2 linked regions of the Caldalkalibacillus thermarum genome follow. Each later gene encodes a partner of the first gene's protein in a complex. Links are inferred from orthologs where the notes say so. Each region holds a gene or a part of one and is shown in the gene's direction. Other genes may lie near its edges.

Region 1 (7,693 bases):
TATTGAGAATCATTATCATATATATTCTACTTCAGGAAATGATAATCTTTATATCTGGTTTTATATTTAACCGCTAAGTCAATATGAAGTATATCCGTTTGATCATGATTTATGCCTGCTTATGATCAGCGCTGTGGTTATTGGTTGTCAGCAGGAGATGAACGTTTCCACCTTTTGGTCAGACCTGTACGCTGAGTGAAACAATTGAGAATACTCTAATGCCTAGCGGAGCGAATGAAGAAGATTCGCCAAGGCCATTTGGATGCGGTCATATGAATATGGGTGACATGTTGAATGTGACACTCTCCGCGCCATTGAAGCAATTAAAGGAAGAACATGTTCCGTTGAGAAAAGCGATGGATGTATTTTATGCAACAGCCCAACGAAGAAAACGTGCTTTTTCCAATGGCTGAACGCATGTTGACAACGGAAGAAAAAGAGAAATTGCAACAGCAGTTTCAGTAACTAGTGTTTTGATCGGTAAAAAATGGGGTATCTTCTTACGTAAGCAAGGATACCCCATTAATTTTGGAGTGACACGCAGCGGAGGAGTTACTATGAGGTGTTAAATCCAAAGGAGTAGTGGAACAATGAAACTGAAACCGGGTCAAGTTTTGTTTCATCAAGGCGACACAGGCTCCCTTTATCACCTTAAAGAGGGCTTGCTTAAAATTGTCCGTGTGAAGGAGGATGGCACCTCCACACTGGTCAACCTGATTCTTCCGGGGGAAATTTTTCCCCATCATTCATTGTTGACACAAAAGGAGTATTTTGGCACCGCGGTTGCCCTTCTCAATAGTGAAGTGGAGATCATCACCAGTGACAGCTGGTATCACGAGCTGGACCAAAACCCGGAGCGCCTGAAAGAGATTGCTTTGGTGTTGCAGGAAAAATTAAGGATGATGCAGCAGCGGATTGACCAGCTGACGGCGGTGAAACCAGCGGAACGGTTTGAGCTAGCAGAACGGTGGTTCAGGCGTCATTTTCCCCATTTAGTGCTGGCCGATGTGCTCAACCAGGAAGAAATCGGCCAGTTCATCGGTGTGCGGCGTGAGACGGTCAACCGCTTGCTCAGGAAGCGTTGCCGTCCATAGCTCCCTAGAAAGTTGGGTGTGACTGCTGTCACAATTTGTTCAAGGAACGGCCTGAATCAGTGACAGATATCACTGTAACAAGCGAAGCGGGCCTTTAAAGTTTTAGATAGCTAAGAGACATGAGATAATAGAGGGAAAACAATCCTCATCGGGAGGAATTTATGGTGGAGCATACCAAAACTTTTTATCGTGATACCACTGAGTTTGAGGGGCGGACAATTAACATTCAAGGGCCGGTTACGCATGAAGAGCTTAAGGGTTATGATTTTCATGAAGGTTTAACGGCTTTCAGGCCGCCTGAACAGCAGTATAAAGCCTTGCTGTCGATTGCCCAATTGCCCGAGGCCCGCATTATTGTTTCCCTGGATGGCCATATGATTGTGGCTTATGTTACGTTTTTGTACCCCGATCCACTTGAAAGATGGTCGGAAGAAAAGATGGAAGATTTGCTGGAATTGGGGGCCATTGAGGTTGCCCCTCCTTACCGTAACATCGGGCTGGCCAAACGTATGCTGCAAGTGGCCTTCCGGGATGACGCCATGGAAGATTATATTGTCATCAGTACGGAGTATTACTGGCACTGGGATTTAAAGGGAACAGGTTTGTCTGTGTGGGAGTACCGCAAAGTGATGGAGAAGGTGATGGGCAGTGTGGGGCTGACCTGGTTTGCCACCGACGACCCCGAGATATGTTCCCATCCTGCCAATTGCTTAATGGCCCGGATTGGTAAACGTGTCCCCATGAGCTCCATTGAAAAGTTTGACCGCATGCGCTTTAAACGCCGGTTTATGTATTAGGCACGTAAGTATGACCATGCCAAATGGGCGTCGTTTTTTAACCGTTGTTTAAACACAAGGAGGCATAGGAGATGCAAATAGAAGAGGTGATGAAACGGAAGGTGATCACTGTCTCTCCAAGCACAACCATTAGGGAAGCCAGGCGTTTGTGTCAGGAACACCGCATACGCCATCTCCCGGTGGTCGAGGGGGAGACGCTGGTGGGGATTATTTCTGACCGGGATTTGCGGGACGCCCTTCCTTCTGTGATCCACAAAGAAGTTGAAGTGGACGACATATATCAACATCCGGTTTCATCCGTCATGAAAAAAGATGTGATCACCATTCATCCTTTAGATTTTATTGAAGAAGCAGCGTTAACGCTGTATACAGCCAAAATCGGCTGTTTGCCAGTTGTCAGCCAGGGGAAACTGGTGGGCATCGTCACGGAATCCGATATTCTCCATTCCCTGGTAGAATTGATGGGTGTAGACCGGCCCAGTTCATATCTTAAAATCGAGGTGGACGATACCACTGGGCGTCTGGCCGATGTAGCCCAGATTATTAAAGAGTGTCATGTCAATATTTCCAATGTGTATGTTTACCCCAGCAAGAAAAAAGGCAAGAAAAATCTTAGTTTCAGGGTAGAGACTATCGATCCCCGCCCCATCATTGAACGGATTGAACAGCATGGTTTCCGGGTGATCTGGCCGGAAAAGCTGGACGTGAAGCACAACGCACAGGAAAAAACTCAGCAAAGAATGAAAGCAAAGGAGCAAAACAATGATGGGTCGGCCAACCTCTAAGCCTATCTTCATTTACAGCGAAGCGGTGCTCAACTATTTTTTTCATGATGAGCATCCTTTCAACCAGAAGCGGATCGCTTTAACCAAACAATTGCTGGAATGTTGTGGATTTTTAATCCCGGACCAGGTGCGTGCTCCCCGCATGGCCACCGATGAGGAGCTCTTGCTTGTCCACGACAGGGAGTATATTGAAGCGGTTAAAAAGGCGAGTCAAGTGTCAGGGCAGTCTTCTCCCGGACAGGAGCATCCCGAATTCCATCCTTTCGGCTTAGGAACTGAAGATACCCCTCTTTTTCCTGACATGCACCGGCAAGCAGTATTGGCGGTGGGCGGAACCTTGCTGGGGGCGGAGTTGATCGCCCAAGGCCGTACCAAACGCGTCCTCAATCTGGCCGGGGGATTGCATCATGCCCAGCGGGGAAAGGCCTCTGGATTTTGCATCTATAATGACTGTGCCGTGGCTATTGAGTATGTGCGCAGGCAATATGACATGAAGGTGCTGTATATTGACACCGATGCCCATCATGGCGATGGGGTGCAGTGGATCTTTTACCATGATCCTCATGTGTTTACCTTTTCCATTCACGAAACGGGCCGCTACTTATATCCTGGTACGGGTCATGTCAACGAAAAGGGCATTGGCGAAGGGTATGGTTATTGCTTAAACTTGCCGGTCGATGCCTTTACTCAGGACGCGTCCTGGCTGGATTGTTTTGAAAGGGGTTTAGAAGCCGTGCTTCAGTTTTTTAAGCCGGATATCATTATCAGCCAGCACGGCTGTGATGCCCATTTTTATGATCCGCTGACCCATTTGGCAGGGTCCATGTCGATCTATGTCCGTATGCCTGAGTTGATCAAGCAGGCAGCCGAAACCTATACGGGAGGAAAATGGCTGGCCGTTGGTGGCGGGGGGTATGACATCTACCGTGTTGTACCCCGTGCTTGGGGATTGTTGTGGATGGTCATGAACGATGTGCCAGTCAAGCAAGGGCCATTGCCTGAATCTTGGCTGTCTGCTGTCAGGGCTCATGTTAATGGCCCGGTGCCTGCTTTATGGCTGGATGAGGAAGAGGTGCTGCCTGTTATCCCCCGTCAGAAGGAGATTGAGGAGAAGAACCGGCTCATGCTTAAGCAAGCCTTATCCTACTTGCGCCAGCAAGTGGGACCACACTAGCCCAAAACCACCTAAAAAGTGATTTCATAAAAATAAATAAAACAGATGTAATAAACGATGCAGGGGAATGTTTTTCCCCTGTTCTTGATCATGGTGCACATGGATGCCGGGGGTCGATCCGTTGTCTGGCTGTCCAATATTCATCCTTTATCAGTTCATCGTAAAGCTCCAGGCTGCTGAAACCATCTTCCCACAATACATAACAATCCTTCTCATGCACTTTGATCACCACACCCAGTGTGCCATCTATTCTAAATCTGACCACGTCCCCTACCTGAAGCACGATTTCCCCCTCCTTTGGCTTTTGTCGTAAACAGATGCCTGTTTTTCATTAGGCTGTTCTGTTTCCAATTTAGCAGGGAGGATCCCGCCAAGCAGTTATATTTGTCACCTTGGCTGTCATGTTCTCAGAATTGTCGATTTTTTATTTTTGAAATTATTCGTGATTTATATCACAGGCAACTGAGTGCTGCTTTGTTAAGATGAACAAGGAGCAAGCTTGTCTCAGCCTTGGCTGTCTATGCCAGGCTTGAAGAAGATGGCCGGGAAATGTGCCCAGATGAGGAGAGGAGCGTGATAAGAGATGCACATTGTCGTTTGTATCAAGCAGGTGCCGGATACCAAAGTGATTAAAATGAATCCCAAAACCAAAACCATAGACCGGGCCAGTGCACCTGCCATTTTGAATCCGTATGATGCCCATGCGGTGGAAGAAGCAGTCCGCCTGAAGCAGCGTTATGGGGGAACTGTTTCTGTCCTGACCATGGGACCGCCCCCTGCGGTGAAAGCGATCAAAAAGTGTATTGAAATCGGTGCCGATGACGGTTACATGATTTCCGACCGGGCCTTCGCCGGAGCGGATACCCTGGCGACCAGTTATGCTTTGAGCAAGGCATTAGAGAAAATCTCCACAATTAAACCGATTGACTTGATTTTATGCGGCAAGATGAGCATTGACGGTGATACCGGTCAGGTGGGTCCGGGCATTGCCCGCCGGCTGGACATTCCACCCTTAACAGCGGTGAAAAAGATTGCAGAGCTTAACCTTAAAGACCGGTATATCATCGTGCACCGCAAGCTGGAGGATGGCTATGAAGTGGTTCAGTCTTGCCTGCCTTGCCTGTGTGCAGTTGAAAAAGAGATTAACGACCTCTCCTATGCCCCGTTGCCCAACATGATCAAGGCGGCCCGTTACCAGCCTCAAATCTGGTCTGTGGATGATTTGGAGGATGTGGACCGCAAACAACTGGGCTTAAAGGGATCGCCAACGGTGGTTGGTAAAATATGGACCCCTGAAAAACCTCAAGGAGGCACCCTGTTGGAGGGGGACATACAGGAGCAGGTGCAGCAACTGCTAGATATTGTCCTGCAAAAAAGAGAGTTGTTCACTGAACGGGAGGGAGTCCGATGAATCTGGATGAGTTTAAAGGCGTCTGGGTGTTTATAGAACAGCGTGATCGTGAGGTGGCTCCCGTTTCCTTGGAGCTCCTCGGTGCCGGGCGGGCTTTGGCTGACAAACGGGGAGTGGAGCTGGCCGGTATTTTAATCGGCCACAATGTGAAAGACTTAACAAATACACTGTTTCAGTATGGTGCTGACAAGGTTTATGTCTATGATGCTCCCATCTTCAGCCAGTACCGCACCGAACCGTACATGCACGCCGTGGTGGAGGCCTGTCGCAAATATAAGCCTGAAATCATGCTGTACGGGGCCACCTCAACAGGGAAAGATCTGGCCAGTGCTGTGGCCACTGATCTGGCCACGGGATTGACGGCTGACTGCACCATGTTGGATGTTGATCCGGAGACTGGCTTGCTTGAAGCCAGCCGTCCGGCCTTTGGGGGCAACATTATGGCCACGATTTTATGCAAAAAGCATCGGCCCCAAATGGCCACGGTGCGTCCCAAAGTGATGAAAGCCCTTGCTCCTGAACCGGGCAGACGGGGCCAAGTGGTTGAGGAGCAAATCACCTTAACAGAAGATGAGGTGCGGACCAAAGTACTGGAAGTGGTCAGAGAGACAACCAAGCGGCCCCGCCTGGACGAAGCGGATATTATTGTCGCCGGAGGCAAAGGCTTGAAGGATGCTGAAGGCTTTCAGCTTTGCTATAAGTTAGCCGAGGTGTTGGGTGCTTCGGTCGGCGCCAGCCGGGATGCTGTAGAGGCGGGGTGGATTGATCATCACCACCAAATTGGGCAGACCGGGGTGACCGTCACCCCAAAAATCTACTTTGCTATCGGCATTTCAGGTGCCATTCAGCATGTGGTGGGCATGCAAAACTCAGAATTGATCATTGCTATCAATAATGATCCCAACGCGCCCATCTTTCAAACCTGCCATTACGGCATTGTCGGTGATGCTTTCGAGGTCGTACCGGCGTTGATTGCAGCCTTTAAAGAGGCTCTCTACAGAGAGGAGGTTCAACATGCCTGAAAAATTTGATTGTATCATTGTGGGAGCCGGACCTGCTGGTGTGTCTTGTGCCTATACGCTGGCCAAAGCAGGATTGGATGTGTTGATCATTGAGCGGGGGGAATATCCTGGAGCCAAAAATGTCATGGGTGGTGTGTTGTACCGCAAAATGCTGGACGACATCATCCCGGGTTTTTACAAGGAGGCTCCGCTGGAGAGGCCGGTGGTGGAGCAGCGCTTTATGCTGCTGGATCGGGAATCGGCTGTCACATTCAGCTATAAGGGTTTGGAATGGGCCAGGGAGCCGTACAACTGTTTTACGGTGCTCAGGGCCAAGTTTGATCAATGGTTTGCCCAGAAAGCAGTTGAAGCCGGGGCCTTGCTCGTTAACGAAACAGTGGTCAAGGAATGTATTGTCCAAGACGGACGGGTGGTTGGCGTGCGTACCGACCGTCCTGATGGAGATGTTTACGCCGATGTAGTTGTGTTGGCTGACGGTGTGAACTCTCTGTTAGCCAAATCATTGGGATTTCATAAGGAATGGCAACCTGATGAAGTGGCTTTAGCTACCATGGAAGTGCTTAAACTGGACAAGGCTGCCATTGAAGCACGTTTTAATCTGGAGCCGAACCAGGGTTGTACCATTGAGATTTTTGGAGATGCCACCCAGGGCATTTTGGGCACCGGTTTTGTCTACACCAACAAGGACAGCATCAATGTTGGCGTTGGTGCCTTATTGTCTGGTTTGATCAAACATAAGCTGAAACCGTACGAACTGTTGGAACGGCTGAAACAGCATCCCCTGATTCAGCCCTTGATCGCTGGCAGTGAGCCTCAGGAATATCTGGCACACCTCATTCCAGAAGGAGGCTGGCGTTCCATGCCCAAACTGGTGGGTCATGGGGTGCTGGTCGTGGGAGATGCGGCCCAGCTGGTCAATTCCATCCACCGGGAGGGATCCAACCTGGCCATGACTTCCGGAGTACTGGCTGCCGAGGCCATCATGACGGCCAAAGAGCTGAATGATTTTTCGGAGAATGTTCTGGACAGTTACCGTGTTAATCTGTTAAACAGCTATGTTGGACAGGACTTGAAAAAGTACAAAGATACCACCCGTCACTTTGAACGTTTCCCGCAATACTTTGAACAGTATATCCCTATGCTGAACAGGGCAGCCAGCCACTTCTTCACGGTGGATGGCACACCAAAAAAAGAAATACAAAAGCAGTTGATCCGCCAGTTGGGGACGGTTGGAGAACGGTTTAAAATCGCGCGGGATATGATCCGCGCCTGGAAGGTGATCAAAGGATGAACATCGAGGAGAAACAGTATCTTGTCCGGTTCAATGCGGACACTGAGTCCCACTTAAAAATCGTCAATGCTCATATCTGTGCCACCCGTTGTCCAGATAAACTGTGCACGATCTTTTGC
Region 2 (9,876 bases), on another replicon or contig:
TCACGTGAAATAGATTTTGCCATCCGCCTAGGGCTTATTTCCGAAGAAACCGGAAAGCAGATCCTCTCCGAGCTAGAACAGCGCCTCGCCCAGTTACATGAGGCGTACGAACAGCAAAATGGTAAAGGATTATAATAGGCTAAAGGATCGTGATAGATGGAAAGCGTTGGCTACCTGGGAAGGTAGCTTTTTTGCTTTTTATAGGTTTTAAAGGAATATTTCAGTTTAGGGGACCTATTTGTATTCAGCTGCAAGATTTTGCTAAGATGTAAGGGGAGTGTTTCTGGACTTTTAGCGGAAAGGAGGGATGATAGACAAAATGAGTGGGTCCAAGCAAATTATAGAGCAAACTGAACGTTACGGTGCAAAGAATTATTTGCCGTTACCCATTGTGATTTCCAAAGCAGAGGGTGTATGGATTGAAGATCCGGAGGGCAACAAATATATGGATATGTTAAGTGCCTATTCGGCCTTAAACCAGGGTCACCGTCACCCCAAAATTATTCGGGCTTTAAAAGAACAAGCGGACCGGGTTACCCTTACTTCACGGGCGTTTTATCATGACCGTCTGGGTGAATTTTATGAGAAAATTGTCGCCGTAACCGGAAAAGAGATGGTCTTGCCCATGAATACCGGGGCTGAAGCGGTGGAAACAGCAATCAAAGCGGTTCGGCGCTGGGCTTACCAGGTCAAGCAAGTCCCTGAAAACCAGGCGGAGATCATTGTCTGTGAGGGCAACTTCCACGGGCGAACCATCACAGTGACATCATTCTCTTCCGAAGAAGGATACCGTCGTGGGTTTGGCCCTTTTACACCAGGGTTTAAAATCATCCCTTACGGAGATGCTGAGGCGCTAAGGCGAGCGATTACACCCCGTACGGCAGCTTTCCTGGTGGAACCCATTCAGGGTGAAGCGGGCATTATTATTCCTCCTGAAGGGTATTTGCGGGAGGTTCGCCGTATATGTGATGAGCACAACATCTTGTTTGTAGCCGATGAGATCCAAACAGGTTTTGGCCGGACAGGGAAGATGTTTGCTTGCGACTGGGAGGATGTGAAACCGGACATCTATATTCTGGGCAAGGCACTAGGAGGGGGCGTGTTCCCCATCTCTGCCGTCAGTGCTGACCGGGATGTGCTAGGTGTGTTTGACCCTGGTTCCCATGGTTCTACATTTGGAGGCAATCCCCTTGGCTGTGCTTGTGCCATTGCGGCTTTGGAAGTGATTGAAGAAGAAAATCTTGTTGACCGTTCATTAAAGTTGGGAGCGTATTTGATGTCCAAATTACAGGAACTCCGTAATCCAAAGATCAAAGAAATCCGTGGCAAGGGATTGTTCATTGGCATCGAACTGACCGAGCCGGCCCGTCCCTATTGCGAAGCCCTAAAGGAACAAGGGCTCTTGTGCAAAGAAACCCATGAACATACCATCCGCCTGGCTCCGCCGCTCATTATCAAAGAAGAAGAATTGGATTGGGCTTTTGAGCGCATTAAGGCCGTTTTACAGCCTGCTTAAAAATCACGAAACAAAAAGAGAGGTAGCTCTGCCGGCTATCTCTCTTCTTGTTTTGTGGGGGAAGTGCGGTTAACTTCTTCCGATAACTCCCGAGCTTCTTCAATTAATCCGTTGTCCAACGTCACTTGTCCGCCACCCAGGCCCTCATTAATCATCCGGTCAATATCCACAAAATAGCGGTCACGCCCTTCGTGATCAGGATCATGATTGCGTTTAGCCATGCTTTCACCTCCTGTGTCAGTTCATAGTATGCCAATGTTTGTTAGACTCCATGTGCGAGCATAGGCTAGATTCTTTTTCCTCCAGAAGCATAAAAAGACCATGCCTTGGTTCAAGACATGGTTTCCGAATGGTTTGCTTCTGCTAATGGTTCGGATTGTTGCAGGGAGCGGTAAATGGAGACCGCCTCTTCAATATCCTCCTGGTTAAAGGCGTTGAGGAACTTTTTGGTATCGTTAAAGTACAAGCGCTGGGCATTGACAAAACCGTGATGCTTCATTAAAACCAGCAAAGCGACCAGATGGTAAAAGGGAATGCCTGTCTGTTCAGGATCATAAATCCCTTTTTCTTGCACATATGTATCAAAATAACGTACATAGGTGACAGTTAATGTCCGTTTTTCACCAAGATGATCATAGACCACTTCAGATTCGTTAAATTGGTCTTCCATTGTGGTGGGTAACGCCTTTTCGTATTCAAACCCTGAACATTTATAGATCTTCAACTTTCCACCTCCCTTGGCAAACCCCTGCTCTTTCACATTATACCAAAAAGGCTTTAGAAGAAAAATGGAGGGAATGGTACTTTTGTTTTAAGCAAACCATTAGACGGTGTTTGAACACATTTCAGACTTCAGTGCTCACGTTTCGGACCGCAGGTATGGAAAATTGAGAAAAAATCAATAAAATATATGAATAAGCAAGCGTTTACATTTTATAATAAGATAAATGTTGGCATTTAAAAAAACATTCCATATAGTCTATTCTAATGGTAGACAAACATTTTTATCTTATGTTGAGTATGACAAGGGGAGGAGTGTTGGCTATGAAAACAGAAACGATTGAAGTACAAGGAGCGGGGTTTAACCTTCAGGATTATGAGGAAGCCAGACGCACATTTTCTTGGTCTGATGTGGAAAAAGCGTTTTCCTGGTATGAGACTGGTAAAGTGAATATGGCTTATGAAGCCATTGACCGTCACGCTGAAGGGAAGCGCAGAGACAAGGTAGCCCTGTACTACAGCGATGCCAACAGAGATGAGCAATATACTTTCCAGGAGATGAAGGAAAAGTCAAATCAGGCTGCCAACGTCCTGAAAAAATTAGGTATTCAGAAAGGTGACCGGGTGTTTATTTTCATGCCCCGTTCACCGGAGTTGTATTTCAGCTTGCTTGGGGCCATCAAATTGGGGGCAATTGTTGGGCCGTTATTTGAGGCCTTTATGGAAGGGGCGGTTAGAGACCGTCTGGAAAATGCCGAAGCTGTTGCGCTGGTCACCACACCTGAACTGTTACCCCGTGTGCCGAGTAAAGATTTGCCTGCTTTGAAACACATTGTCCTGGTTGGGGAAAACATTGACCTTGACCAATTTAAACAAGATCATCCGACAGTGACCTTCCATGATTTTCATAAGGAAATGGCTGAAGCGTCCACAGAGTTTGACATCGTCTGGGTGGATAAAGAAGATCCGCTTATTTTACACTATACTTCCGGTTCTACTGGAAAGCCAAAAGGGGTTCTGCATGTACACTACGCCATGCTGCAACACTATCAGACCGGCAAATGGGTGCTTGATTTGAAAGAAGATGATGTTTATTGGTGTACCGCAGACCCGGGCTGGGTGACCGGCACATCATACGGCATCTTTGCCCCTTGGCTCAATGGTGTGACCAATGTCATCCGGGGCGGCCGTTTCAGCCCAGAAGATTGGTATTACACCATTGAAAAATATAAAGTCACAGTCTGGTACAGTGCACCGACCGCTTTCCGCATGCTAATGGGAGCGGGAGAAGCTGTGGCAGAGCGTTATGACCTGTCCTCCCTGCGTCATATTTTAAGCGTGGGTGAACCGCTTAATCCGGAGGTGATCCGCTGGGGGTTACAAGTGTATAAACGGCGGATTCACGATACCTGGTGGATGACGGAAACAGGCGGGATGATGATTTGCAACTATCCGTGCATGGAGATCAGACCCGGTTCCATGGGCAAGCCATTCCCCGGAATTGAAGCAGACATTATTGATGACGAAGGCAATCCGCTGCCACCTTATCAGATGGGCAATCTGGCTATTAAGGCCGGTTGGCCGTCCATGATGAGAAAGATTTGGAAAAATGAAGAGAAATATAATGAGTATTTCCGCATTAAAGGCTGGTACATTTCCGGTGATTCCGCATACAAGGATGAAGACGGTTATTTCTGGTTCCAGGGACGTGTGGATGATGTCATTATGACATCAGGCGAACGTGTTGGTCCATTTGAGGTGGAAAGCAAGCTTGTTGAACATCCTGCTGTGGCAGAAGCAGGAGTGATCGGCAAACCTGACCCTGTCCGGGGTGAGATTATTAAGGCCTTCGTCTCACTAAGAGCAGGTTATGAGCCGTCAGAGGAGCTGAAGGAAGAAATTCGGCAATTTGTCAAAAAGGGCTTGGCTGCCCATGCGGCTCCCCGTGAGATTGAGTTTAGAGATAAATTGCCCAAAACCCGCAGCGGAAAAATTATGCGCCGGGTGCTGAAAGCTTGGGAGCTGGGCTTGCCAACCGGCGACCTGTCCACCATGGAAGATTAAGGCGGTAGGATAAAGATAAGCAATAAAAAAGGGTGCCAATCTGGCATCCTTTTTTGTGAGCTTATGAGGTCTATAAAGCTTATCAGGTTTTGCGCTGCTTTGCCTTGCGCTTCTTCTGCCATTCCCGTTCCCTGATCACATCGCTGCGGTCACGAAGCTTATGTTTATGGATGAGAAATGCATTGTCTGGATCACTGTCTTTTCCCCAGGTTAAGTTTTTCTCCTGGCAAACCTGCCGGCAGTGTTGCAACAACTGGTGATCTGTAATAGGCAAATTAAGGCTTGTATAAGCTTTCCGCTGCTGTACATCATTTAACCGCTCACTGATCTGCTTTAAAAGTGCCGCCGGATCCAGGCCTAGTTTTTGAACAGCTGCTTTTTCCTTGCCTAAAATCTGCCGGGCACTGGCCAGCATTTTGGCTGCGCCATTGAAATTGCCCCGGCGATGATGATACAGTCCCACTGCCAACTGAATCAGCCCGACCCATACTTTTTCCCGGTCAGGCTGGCTTTTCCAATATTCTTCCAATACCTCATGGCACTCAAAGTAGTCCCGGCTGCCATGAAAATGAACCAGATAATCCACATAAGCTTTTGGATACAAGGGAATTCCCCCGCCGTCTCTTTTTCCGTATGCTCATTTATTATAACATACTTAAAGTTGTACAGGGAGGTTATGGGGAGAGTCTCTGAAGTGAGTCTTAACTCATGAGCGATTTTCCGCCAGAACACTCATAATCGCATGGTTCATGCTTTCGACCCCGGCATCACTGGGCTTAATTTTAACTTGTCCCATCCCGGTCTGTTTATGTTAAAATAAGCCTAACACCAATCATTTGAGCAGGATAGCCCTGTCATGAAACACACAGGTTGAGATAAGGGGAGCGTTGTGACAACATGAGCGAAACCCGGTTAGACCTTGAACAACACTCTGAGCTGGGGCGGCCAGATTTTATCATACTGATTGTTACGCTGATCTTGCTAGGTTTTGGTTTGGTTATGATTTACAGCTCCAGCCACCATATCGCTTATTGGGAACACCAAGACAGTGCGTATTTCCTTAAAAGACAATTAGTGTGGGCTTTTTTGGGCCTGTTGATGTTATACATAACGATGAACATCCCTTACCGTTTGTACAGGAAACTGGTGCCCGTTATTTTGCTTGTCTTACTGGTTATGATGGTGCTTGTGCTGGTTCCCGGATTTGGACTTAAAGAAAAAGGGGCTCAGCGCTGGCTCAATTTAGGGGTGGTAACCTTACAGCCATCCGAATTTGTTAAGCTGGGCTTGATTATGTACTTGGCTTCCATATATTCTAAAAAACAAGGGTATATCTCCCAATTTAAACGGGGTGTGCTTCCTCCGTTGGTGATTGTCGGGCTCTTTTTTGGTTTAACTTTGTTGCAACGGGATCTGGGAACTGCTTCTATGCTCATGTTGTTTACTTTTGTCATCCTGTTTTGTGCTGGCGCCAGAATGCGGCATATGTTGGCCCTTGGGTTGATGGGCTTTTTGATGGTGGGTATTTTTGCCGTGACCCAGCCATACCGATTGGAACGGCTGACCGCCTTTCTGGATCCGTGGGCGGATCCGCTGGACACAGGCTATCATACGATACAGTCCTTATATGCCATTGGGAATGGTGGTTTATGGGGGATGGGGTTTAATAACAGCATCCAAAAACAGTTTTATCTTCCCGAACCCCATACCGATTTTATCTTTGCTGTGGTTGCTGAGGAGTGGGGGCTGGTAGGCGTCATCGGAGTCCTGCTTGCTTACCTCGTGCTGATTTTAAGGGGTATTCAGCTTTCCCTTCACGCTCCCGACGCCTTCGGTATGTTGTTAGGGATTGGAATTTCAGGGATGATTGGCATTCAAGCCCTGATTAACATTGGTGTAGTGTCTGGATTGCTGCCTGTCACTGGATTAACGCTTCCTTTTTTAAGTTATGGTGGATCATCCCTGTTACTTAATCTGGTTTCAACAGGGATTTTACTTAATATATCCCGCTATGCAGTACAGAACAGGAGAAAGGAGAGTCACCATGAACAAAACCCATCTCAGACAGAGACCCTTTAACAAGGTCTTGGTGGCCAACCGCGGGGAAATTGCGATCCGCATATTCCGGGCTTGCACAGAGCTCAATATCCGCACGGTGGCCATTTACTCTGAGGAAGACCGGACAAGCTTGCACCGCTTTAAAGCGGATGAAGCTTACCTGGTGGGTAAAGGCAAAGGTCCCATTGAAGCCTATCTAGACATTGAAGGCATTATTGAAATAGCAAAACGTCATGATGTGGATGCCATCCATCCTGGATATGGCTTCTTGTCCGAAAATGCCACGTTTGCCCGCCGCTGCGAGGAAGAGGGGATCGTTTTCATCGGTCCGAAACCGGAGCATATTCAGATCTTTGGCGATAAGGTCCAGGCCAGAAAACAGGCTATTGAAGCCGGATTGCCTGTGATTCCCGGCACGGAGGAACCGGTTTCATCGTTGCAAGAAGTCTTGCTTTTTGCCAAGGAACATGGCTATCCCTTTATTATTAAGGCTGCCTCCGGAGGGGGCGGACGCGGCATGCGCATTGTCAACAGCCGGGAAGAGGTGGAAGAGGCGTTCAATCGTGCCCGCTCCGAAGCGCGTGCCTCGTTCGGTAGTGGGGATGTTTATTTGGAAAAATATATTGAACGTCCCAAGCATATTGAAGTTCAAATTTTGGGTGATGCACAGGGCCATATTGTGCATCTGTTTGAGCGGGACTGCTCCGTCCAACGGCGTTATCAAAAGCTGGTTGAAGTCGCTCCCAGCGTGGCACTGGATGAGCGTTTGAGGCAGGAAATTTGTGAGGCAGCCGTTCGTTTGATGAAAAATGTAAATTATGTGAATGCTGGAACCGTTGAATTCCTGGTGGACAAAGACGGCCAATTTTACTTTATTGAAGTGAATCCGCGGGTGCAGGTTGAACATACGATTACAGAATTGATTACCGGTATAGATATCGTTCAATCCCAAATTATGATTGCTACCGGTTATTCACTGCACGATGAACCCCTTAATATTCCCCGGCAGGAAGACATTAGTTACAGGGGTTATGCCATTCAATGCCGTGTCACCACAGAAGATCCGGCTAACAACTTTATGCCCGATACCGGGAAGCTCTTAGCTTACCGAACGGCCGGGGGCTTTGGCACACGCCTGGATGCGGGGAACGGTTTTCCAGGAGCTGTTATTTCTCCCCATTACGATTCATTGCTGGTTAAAATCTCAACCTGGGCGATCACTTACGAACAAGCGGCCAGCAAAATGTTGCGAAACTTGAAAGAATTTCGCATCCGCGGTGTCAAAACCAATATTCCTTTCCTGGAAAACGTGGTACAACATGAAGCATTCCTGCGAGGGGAGTATGACACTTCTTTTGTGGACAACACCCCTGAATTATTTGTCTTCCCGGAACGCCGGGACCGGGGAACGAAACTGTTGCAATATATTGGGGAAACCATTGTCAACGGTTTTCCAGGGCTGGAAAAAGTGGAGAAAAAACCGAACTTTCCTAACCCCCGCGTTCCGGTGACGTCATACAAAGATCCTTATCCTGAGGGGACCAAACAGATTTTGGATCAACAAGGGCCAGAAGGACTGGTCAACTGGATTAAGGATCAGAAACGTTTGCTTTTGACCGACACCACCTTCAGGGATGCCCATCAATCTCTGTATGCCACCCGTTTCCGGACCTATGACATGCTGCGCGTGGCGGAAGCAACGGGTAAATTGGTCTCCAATCTATTCTCGCTGGAAATGTGGGGAGGAGCCACCTTTGATGTCAGCATGCGTTTTTTGAAGGAAGACCCGTGGGAGAGATTGAGGCGGTTGCGGGAAAAAGTGCCCAATGTGCTGTTTCAGATGCTGTTGCGCGGAGCCAATGCGGTAGGTTACACCAATTATCCGGATAACGTCATTAAGGAATTTGTCAAGGCATCCGCTGAAAACGGCATTGATGTATTCCGTATTTTTGACAGCTTGAACTGGCTGGAAGGGATGAGGCTGGCCATCGAGGCTGTCAGAGAAAACGGAAAAATTGCCGAAGCGAGCATTTGTTACACCGGTGACATTCATGATCCGTCGCGGAGTAAGTATGATCTGAAATATTATGTCAATCTGGCCAAGGAGCTGGAAAAAGCGGGGGCCCACATTTTGGGTATTAAAGACATGGCTGGTTTGTTAAAACCCTATGCCGCTTATGATCTGATTTCAGCATTAAAAGAGGCCGTTGATATCCCCATTCACCTGCATACCCATGACACGAGCGGGAACGGCGTGGCCATGTACCTTAAAGCGGCGGAAGCCGGGGTAGATATTGTTGATTGTGCCATCAGCTCCATGTCAGGCCTGACTTCCCAGCCCAGCATGAACGCATTGGTGGCTGCCTTAAAGGGTCAAGACCGGGACACTGAAGTGGATTTGGCCAACTTGGAGAAATTGAGCCGCTATTGGGAAGATGTGCGCCGTTACTATCAAGGGTTTGACGCCGGTCTTTTGTCCACCAGCACGGAAGTTTACCAGCATGAAATGCCCGGTGGCCAATACACCAACCTCCAACAGCAGGCTAAAGCTGTCGGACTGGCGGACCGCTGGGAAGAAGTGAAAGAGATGTACAGCCGGGTCAATATGCTTTTTGGAGATATTGTCAAGGTGACCCCTTCTTCCAAGGTGGTGGGCGACATGGCCCTGTTCATGGTCCAGAACAACTTAACCGAAGAGGATGTGCTTGAACGGGGCGAGTCCATTGACTTTCCTGATTCAGTGGTTCAGTTCTTCCAAGGTTACCTGGGCCAGCCCTATCAGGGTTTCCCGAAGCGTTTGCAACAAGTGATTCTTAAGGGAAAAGAACCGATTACCTGCCGGCCCGGTGAACTGCTGGATCCTATCGATTTTGAGCAGGTACAGCGCGAACTGGAGGAAAAATTTGAGCGTTCCTTCAGCAAGGAAGAGGTCCTGTCCTATGTCCTTTACCCTCAAGTTTTTGAGGAGTTTGAACGGCACCGCCAGCAGTATGGGGATGTCTCGGTTCTGGATACGCCAACCTTCTTCTACGGATTGCGCCTTGGAGAAGAAGTGGCGGTTGAAATCGAACAAGGAAAAACGTTAATTGTCTCCCTTGTCTCTGTGGGAGAGGTTCAGGCAGACGGAACAAGAACCATTTATTTTGAATTAAATGGTCAGCCCCGTGAAATCCGGGTGGTGGATGAGTCAGCCGAAAAAGAAGTGGTGACAAAAGAAAAGGCCGATCCGGCCAATCCGAACCATATTGCCGCCACCATGCCAGGTACCGTGGTGAAAGTGTTGGTTAAAGAAGGAGAAGAGGTGAAAAAAGGGGAACATCTCATGGTCACTGAAGCGATGAAGATGGAAACGACGATTCAAGCCCCACGGGACGGTAAAATCGGGCGGATTGTGATTCGTGAGGGTGAAAGTATTTCCGCAGGCGATTTGCTGATTGTGATGGATTAAACCGGCAACTCACCTTCAGTTAAGATAAATAGTTAAATATAGGAAAAAAGTCACATTTTTTAGCGCATAC

Evidence for each region.
Region 2: the proteins of IEW48_RS02450 (region 1) and acsA are in contact, whole or in part, in a cryo-EM structure (PDB 9G7F), measured with the Bacillus subtilis proteins. The link is inferred for Caldalkalibacillus thermarum from one-to-one orthologs.

What each region holds. Positions count from the first base shown.
Region 1 is NZ_BMKZ01000004.1:222-7,914, forward strand. The notes cover bases 348-3,074. They hold IEW48_RS02450 (GNAT family N-acetyltransferase), read left to right. Parts: upstream 348-1,258; coding sequence 1,259-1,891; downstream 1,892-3,074. Other genes in these bases: IEW48_RS02445 (Crp/Fnr family transcriptional regulator), read left to right, coding at 591-1,094; IEW48_RS02455 (acetoin utilization AcuB family protein), read left to right, coding at 1,963-2,676; IEW48_RS02460 (acetoin utilization protein AcuC), read left to right, coding at 2,657-3,074. Outside these bases: more of IEW48_RS02460, read left to right, coding at 3,075-3,850; IEW48_RS02465 (hypothetical protein), read right to left, coding at 3,939-4,133; IEW48_RS02470 (electron transfer flavoprotein subunit beta/FixA family protein), read left to right, coding at 4,434-5,261; IEW48_RS02475 (electron transfer flavoprotein subunit alpha/FixB family protein), read left to right, coding at 5,258-6,283; IEW48_RS02480 (FAD-dependent oxidoreductase), read left to right, coding at 6,276-7,574; IEW48_RS02485 (ferredoxin family protein), read left to right, coding at 7,571-7,693. UniProt on the Bacillus subtilis protein: Part of the acuABC operon, which is possibly involved in the breakdown of acetoin and butanediol. Acts as an acetyltransferase inactivating acetyl-CoA synthetase AcsA via acetylation at a Lys residue.
Region 2 is NZ_BMKZ01000024.1:842-10,717, forward strand. The notes cover bases 1,970-4,930. They hold acsA (acetate--CoA ligase), read left to right. Parts: upstream 1,970-2,560; coding sequence 2,561-4,300; downstream 4,301-4,930. Other genes in these bases: IEW48_RS10340 (hypothetical protein), read right to left, coding at 1,970-2,240; IEW48_RS10350 (DUF309 domain-containing protein), read right to left, coding at 4,383-4,904. In the rest of the region: IEW48_RS10325 (Fpa/YlaN family protein), read left to right, coding at 1-135; IEW48_RS10330 (ornithine--oxo-acid transaminase), read left to right, coding at 320-1,516; IEW48_RS10335 (hypothetical protein), read right to left, coding at 1,552-1,737; more of IEW48_RS10340, read right to left, coding at 1,848-1,969; putative lipid II flippase FtsW, read left to right, coding at 5,198-6,379; pyc (pyruvate carboxylase), read left to right, coding at 6,345-9,806. UniProt on the Bacillus subtilis protein: Catalyzes the conversion of acetate into acetyl-CoA (AcCoA), an essential intermediate at the junction of anabolic and catabolic pathways. AcsA undergoes a two-step reaction.